Regions from separate parts of the Methylobacterium sp. EM32 genome, predicted to be linked through region 1. Evidence: riboswitches for the same ligand, from Rfam matches in the RefSeq annotation. Region 1 holds a riboswitch; each other region holds the start of a gene.
What was found. A riboswitch is a leader RNA that binds a small molecule or an ion and turns the genes downstream of it on or off. The one in region 1 is predicted to bind cobalamin.

Region 1 (2,251 bases):
AGCTCCGGCTTGGCGTTGCGCCCCGTCACCACGACGTGCAGGTCCGGCCGGCGCCGGCTCAACGCCGCCACCACCGCGTCGAGCGGCAGGTAATCGTAGCGCAGGGCGATGTTGAGTTCGTCGAGGATCAGCAGCCGGATCGACGGATCGGCCATCAGCGCCTCGGTCTTCGCCCAAGCGGCGCGGGCCGCCGCCATGTCGCGGTCGCGGTCCTGGGTCTCCCAGGTGAAACCCTCCCCCATCGTGTGCCACGCGACCTGATCTTGGAACCGCTCCAGCGCGAAGCGCTCGCCGGTCTCCCAGGCGCCCTTGATGTACTGCACCACCCCGACCCGCCAGCCGCGGCCGAGCGCCCGCAGCATCAGCCCGAAGGCGGCGGTCGACTTGCCCTTGCCGGGGCCGGTATGGACGATCAGCAGGCCCTTCTCGATCGTCTTGCCCGCGACCTCGGCGTCCTGCACCGCCTTGCGCTTCTCCATCTTGGCGCGGTGGCGCGCCGCCTCGTCGTCGCTCATTGGGCGTCTCCCTTGATGATCATCGGCAGGCCGGCCACCACCAGCACCACCCGGTCGGCGAGCGTCGCAAGCCGCTGGTGCAGGCGCCCGGCCTCGTCGCGGAACCGGCGGGCGAGCGCGTTCTCCGGCACGATGCCGAAACCGACCTCGTTCGAAACCAGCACTAATGGCCCGGCCGCCGTTCGGCAGGCCTCGACCAGCGAGCCGGTCTCCGCCGCAAGGTCGGCCGCCTCGTCTAGCATCGCGTTGGTCAGCCACAGGGTCAGGCAATCGACCAGCACCGGCCGCCCGGCCGGCGCCCGGGCGATCACCGTCGCCAGGTCGCGCGGCGCGTCGACCGTCTCCCAGGGCGGAGGCCGGCGGGCGCGATGCTCGGCGATGCGCGCGCGCATCTCGTCATCCCAGGCTTGCGCCGTCGCGACGTAGAGCCAAGGGCCCGGCCGCGCCTCGATCAGCCCTTCCGCGTAGCGGCTTTTTCCCGATCGGGCGCCGCCCAGCACCAGGGTCAGGCGCGAGGCGGCGTGGTCCGGATCCGGCACGGGCATCTCCTTGTCTGGCGAAGAACTCGGGGCCGCGAAAAACTCGGGGCCGGAGGTGTCGCGGCAGGCCGCGCCGATTGCAAGCCCGCAGGCGACCGGCTAGGGTCGGGCACGACGGTGCCTCGGCGACGAGGTGAAAAGGGAACGCGGGAGCCGGGCTTCTTCCGGTATGCCGCGGCTGCCCCCGCAACTGTGAGCGGTCACACACGGTCCGCCATCGGCCACTGGAGCGATCCGGGAAGGCGGTGGGCCAGCAAGACGCCGCGAGCCAGGAGACCTGCCGTCACCCCTTTCTCTCGACGCCGCCGGTGGGGCGGCAGGAGTTCGTCATGGTCGCGATCACCCGGTCCCTCTCCCCCGCCCTCGTCGGCGAGCGCCTGAGCGCCGTCCTCCTGGCTGCCACGCTCGGCATCGGGCTCCTGTTCGTCTCCGGCTTCGCGCCCGTGGTCGCGTTGCACAACGCCGCGCACGACTGGCGCCACGCCCACAACTTCCCCTGCCACTGACCAGGGCCTGACCCTCGCAAAGCCGCGCGGCCTGCGCCCTTGAGGGGCTGCGGGCCCGTGGCCCTTTGGTCGTGCAGGTGATCCCCCCATGACGAAACGTCTGCTCGCCGCGGCACTGGTCGCCGGCTTCCTCGCCGCGTGCGTGGCCTCGGTCCTGCAATTCGCCCTCACCTCGCCGCTGATCCTGGCGGCGGAGAAGTACGAGACGGCGGAGAGCGTGGCGCCGGCCAAACACGCCTTCGCCAACCCGTTGATCGTGCTGGCTCATGCCGGCCACGACCACGGGGCTGAGCCGCAATGGCAGCCGGCGCCCGGCCTGCCGCGCCTCGCTTTCACGGCGCTGGCGACGCTGGTGAGCGGTGTCGGCTACGCGCTGCTCCTCGGCGCGGTGCTGGTCGCCACCGGCCGCGCGGTGACGCCGTCCGAGGCGCTGAAATTCGGCATCGGCGGCTTCCTCGCCGCCAGCCTCGCGCCGGCGGTCGGGCTGCCGCCGGAACTGCCCGGTGCTGCGGCGGCCGCCCTCGAATCGCGCCAACTCTGGTGGGTCGCGACGGCGCTCGCCACCGCGACCGGCCTCTACCTGGTGGCGATCCGCCGCGGGCCCGCCGCGATCGCGGTCGGCCTCGCCCTCATCGTCGCGCCGCACATCTGGGGCGCCCCGCACGGGCCGGAAGAGATCTCCGCGATGCCG
Region 2 (2,251 bases), on a different contig from region 1:
GCGGAAGCGCGAGCGGACCTGCTGGTAGCGGGCATCGGTGCTTTCGCGCTCGACGCCGAGGAGCAGGGTATGGCCGATCCCGGCGGTGTCGAAGCGCCCGACCAGCTCGGCCTGCCCGATCGCCACGTCCCAGCGGTAATTGCGCAGGTTGCGGTCGCGCAGGACCGTGCGGTTGTCGGCGGCGATCCCCCTTACCTCCACCGCCTCGCCGGTCAGCGCGCCGGTGTTGAAATAGGTCGCGAGCCGCATCTGCCAGTCGGCGTCGAAGCGATGGTCGACCCGCACCTGCATCATGTCGCTGGATTGGTGGATGCTCTGGCCCGGCTCGCCGAGGAAGCGGGAGATCGGCAAGGCGCCGAGCTGCCCGTTGATCGCCACGATGCCGCGGTCGAACACCGCGCGGTTGCGCAAGAATTCGGTCTCGACCGTCACCCGCGTGTCGGGCGTGACCTGCCAGCTCACCACCGGGGCGACGAGGAGCCGGTCGCCGTCGACGAAATCCCGAAAACTGTTCTGGCGTCCGGCGGCGAGGTTGAAGCGGTAGAGGAGCGTGCCCTCCTCGTTGAGGCTGCCGCCGGCATCGACCGTGCCGCGGACCTGTTCGAACGAGCCCCAGAGCCCGCCCATCTCGACGAAGCGCTCCCGCGTCGGCTGCTTGGTGATGATGTTGACGAGGCCGCCCGGGTCGCTGCGGCCGAACAGGCCGCCGCCCGGTCCCTTCAGCACCTCGATCCGCTCGATGTTCTGGGCATCCTGCTGGGGCGGGAATCCGCGGGCGAGGGGAAATCCGTTCTTGTAGATCTCGGCCGTGGCGACGCCGCGCACCGCGTAGCCGAGGGGCGAGAGGCCGCCGAAATTGTTCTGCTGCACGATGCCCGGCGTGTAGGCGAGGACCTGCTCGGCCCGCGTCGCCGCCAGATCGGTGATGACCTCGCGGGGAGCGACGGTGACGACCTGCGGCACGTCGCGCTGGGGCGTGTCGGTCTTCGTGCTGCTGACGGCGCGGTCGGCGCGAAAGCCCGGGGTCGGGCCGATGAGGCCGATCGTGCCGGCGGCGGTCGTCGGGAGCACCGGCAGGCTCGGACCCGGCACGGGCGGGCGCGGGCCCTCCACCACGACCTCGTCGAGGGCGATGGTCTCCTGGGCCCGGGCCTCAGGCACCGCGGCGCCGAGGGCGAGCGCGGTCGCCAGGGTCGCGCCGTACCGACGCCGGTGGGGCGCCAGGTGAGCGGACGGAGCGCTGGGGGACGGCGGACGGCGTTTCACGGGAGCGTACTCGACTGTTGCCGCGCGACGCGGATCCGGGCGAGCGGCAGGCTGCGTTCGCGCGATCGCGCGGCGCAGGGCCCGAGCGCTCCTCCGGGCCGCACCGCCCGTGGGACGTGACCGCGCCGGACGGCGCGCGCTCAAGGCAGGTCTCCTGGCTCGCGGATCACAGATCCCGCCTGGCCTTCCCGGTGCAGGCGCACCAGTGGCGGTCGGCGGCGGAACCTCTCCGCTCACAGTTGCGGGGGCAGCCCCGGCATCGTCCCGTCGGGACTCACCGGATTCCCTCTTCGCCCACGGGCTCGCGCCCGGGGAACCTTGGCGGCGCCATCCATGGCAGGCTGCCCGCCGGGGAGCAACATCTAGAAACGCAATGTAATAATGTTGCGATCGCTGTGTCCACAGGATCACACCGGCTGGTGCGGTCTCCGTACCCTACTTGTCCCGCAGGAAGGCCGCCGTCGCGGGATGCAGCCAGGCCGCCGGGACGGCCTCCTTCAAGTTGCGCGGGTCGCTCGGCCGCTCGTGCGGCAAGAGCCGCGCGAGGGCCGGCTTCGCCCTGTCGATCGCCGCGACGAGGCGGGTCACCGCGGCCGGGTCGAGGCCGGGCCGGCCGAGAACGAAGCTCCACGATCCCACCGTCTCGATCGCCACGTTCTGGCCCGGGAAGGTGCCGGGCGCGACGGTGATGCGCCGCAGGGACGGGCTCGCCGCCAGGATCGCAGGGATCGCCGCCGCCGGGGGGCCGAGGAAGCGGGCGCCGCCCGGCGCCTCGGCCATGGTCCGGAAGCCCGGCCAGCCGGTGCCGCCGCCGAACAGGGCCGCCGCCCGTCCGTCGCGCACCAGTGCCGGGCCGTCGCCGGCGTGATCCAGGAGGATCGGGCGGATGTCGTGCTCGGGGTCGATCCCGGAGCCACGCAGGACGGTTCGGCCCATGGCGGTGAGGCCGGAGCTCTTCGTGCCGAGGGCAACAGGTTGCCCGCGC
Region 3 (2,251 bases), on a different contig from region 1:
CCGGATCGACCGTCGCGGTGACGCCGCGGGCGTCGTTCGAGTGGAAGCCGCCGCCGTAATTCAGGTAGATCTCGGTATCCGCCCACGGCCCGAACACCGCGCCGAGCTTCGGGTTGACGATGCCGTCACGGGCTTTCCCTGAATTCGCGGCTGTGTCGGAGCGGACGTTGGCATAGTAGCCATCGGCCCGGAAGCCGACGCTGGTGCGCAGCCAGTCGGTCCAGCGCACCCGGTTCTCGTAGTAGAACGCCGCGCTCGCCTCCAGCACCCGGTCGTCGAGCACCGTCGAGCGGTATTGTCGGGCGGTGGTGTTGAACAGGCCGACCCGGATGTCGTCGGTGCGGGTCTGCACGCCGATCTCGTTCTCCATGGCCAGCCCGAACAGGTCGCCCTGGAAGACACGGCTGATTTCGCCGCCGCCGAGCACCCGGGCGTCGCGCTGGCGGAACTGATCGCCGTTGACCGGATCGTTCAGAAAGTAGGTGAAGTTGTTCCAGAGGTTCATCTGGTAGCGGATCACGTAGGCCGAGGCTCGCGTGATGCCGCCGGCATCCGACTGGCTCCAGCGCCCGGAGAGCGAGAAGCGCCCGGTGTCGCCGCCGTCGGTCGGATCGAGGCTGCCGTAGCGGCCGATGATCCCCTCCGCCACCGCGTGCTCGGGGATCTGGTTGGTGGCGTTCCACTTGGCCCAATAGGCCATGCCGGTGACGGAAAAGCCGTCCGTCGCCGTGCCCTGGCTGTAGCGGGCGACGCCGTTGAGCTTGCGCAGGGCATCGGGCACGACCCATGGCCCGTCATAGGCCTGCGCCTCGCCCGCGACGAGAAGGTTGCCGGCGCCGAGCGGCACCGAGGCCGCCGAGAGTCCGCGCCTGAAGCCGAAGCTGCCCAGCGTCGTCAGCGCGATGTTCCTGTCCAGTTTGTCGAGGTAGTCGATCCGCACCGAGCCGGCGGAGGCGAAGTCGCCGTCGCGGACGAAGTAGGGCCCTTTGTGGAATTCGACCGCGCCGACGAGCTCGGGGATCAGGAAGTTGAGGTCGGCGTAGCCCTGGCCATGGGCGTGGGTGCGCATGTTCACCGGCATGCCGTCGACGTGGATGGCGATGTCGGTGCCGTGGTCGAGGTTGAAGCCGCGCAGGAAGAACTGGTTGGCTTTGCCCTCGCCGGAATGCTGGGTGACGATCAGGCCCGGCACCGCCTCCAGCACCTCGCCCGGGCGGGTGACGGGCAGGCTGTTGATGACGGCCCCACTGACGATGCCGGCGCTCGCCGCCTCGACCGGGCGCAAGGCGCCGCCGATGCCGGTGATTCCGCCGGGATAGCCGGCGCTGGCCGCCCCCGGTGCGGCGGGGGCCGGCGCCTTCACCTCGATCTGGTCGAGGGGGATGGCGTCCTGGGCGTGAACGGCAACGGGCAGGCACGCGGCCAACGCCGCAAGGAACGGGAGACGGGAGACAGGCACGGGCGAGCCTTCACGGGCTGTGGCACGTCACCGTGGAGGCACCGACACACCCCGGCCGGCGCGGCCCACATGTGACCACGGCTGACGGCAGGTCTCCTGACTCGCGGGTCTCAGCCCTCGATCGTCTTCCCGGGTTCGCGGCCCAGTGACGTCGGTGATGGAGGGCTCGCCGCTCACAGTTGCGGGGGCAGCCGCGGCTTCTCGGCACCGCGTTCCCTTTTGATCCCCGAGGGGAACCGTCCCGTCGAGGTGTAGGCGGGACCGGGGCGGGCGCCAACGGGGCGCGCGCCGATTTGTCGGGCGTGTTGCCGGTTGTCGACGGGACACCGCGCGGGGTCCTGCTTTCCGCGCGACGCCGTCGCCTCAATCCGCCAGCGGCCGCGCCTCTTCCGGCAGCATGATCGGAATGCCGTCGCGGATCGGGTAGGCGAGCTTGGCCGAGCGGCTGATTAGCTCCTGGCGCGCGGAATCGTAGTCGAGCCGCTCCTTGGTCAGGGGGCAGACCAGGAGCTCGAGCAGCTTCGGGTCGATGCGGGTGGCCTCGAAGGAGGCGGGGGAATCGCTCACGGGACGTCCTTCCGAATGGTCCGGCGAAGGCCTTAGCCCAAAGCGCCGCCTATTGCAGCGTCGGCTCGGCGCCCGAGGCCCGCACCAGCTCCATCTCGGTCACGGCGATCAGCACCTCGGCCCGGGTCTTGAGGTCGGGCGCCTCCAGCATCGCCTGCTTCTCGCGCGGGCCGAACGGGCTCATCATGCACAGCGCATTCACCAGGGCCTCGTTCGGCGCCTCCT

Region 2: it holds a riboswitch for cobalamin, as region 1 does, so the genes downstream of both, ABZT49_RS06765 (TonB-dependent siderophore receptor) here and ABZT49_RS10780 (CbtB domain-containing protein) in region 1, are expected to answer to the same signal.
Region 3: it holds a riboswitch for cobalamin, as region 1 does, so the genes downstream of both, ABZT49_RS26175 (TonB-dependent receptor) here and ABZT49_RS10780 (CbtB domain-containing protein) in region 1, are expected to answer to the same signal.

The regions. Positions count from the first base shown of each region.
Region 1 covers NZ_JBEXZS010000072.1:57,397-59,647, reverse strand. Annotated here, with positions in the region: gene cobO (cob(I)yrinic acid a,c-diamide adenosyltransferase) at 1-515, opposite strand, end outside; gene cobU (bifunctional adenosylcobinamide kinase/adenosylcobinamide-phosphate guanylyltransferase) at 512-1,060, opposite strand; cobalamin riboswitch at 1,153-1,354, shown strand; gene ABZT49_RS10780 (CbtB domain-containing protein) at 1,384-1,560, shown strand; gene ABZT49_RS10775 (CbtA family protein) at 1,649-2,251, shown strand, end outside.
Region 2 covers NZ_JBEXZS010000045.1:11,469-13,719, reverse strand. Annotated here, with positions in the region: gene ABZT49_RS06765 (TonB-dependent siderophore receptor) at 1-1,191, opposite strand, end outside; cobalamin riboswitch at 1,393-1,602, opposite strand; gene ABZT49_RS06760 (TAXI family TRAP transporter solute-binding subunit) at 1,702-2,251, opposite strand, start outside.
Region 3 covers NZ_JBEXZS010000195.1:29,996-32,246, forward strand. Annotated here, with positions in the region: gene ABZT49_RS26175 (TonB-dependent receptor) at 1-1,384, opposite strand, end outside; cobalamin riboswitch at 1,528-1,715, opposite strand; gene ABZT49_RS26180 (Trm112 family protein) at 1,823-2,026, opposite strand; gene ABZT49_RS26185 (LON peptidase substrate-binding domain-containing protein) at 2,076-2,251, opposite strand, start outside.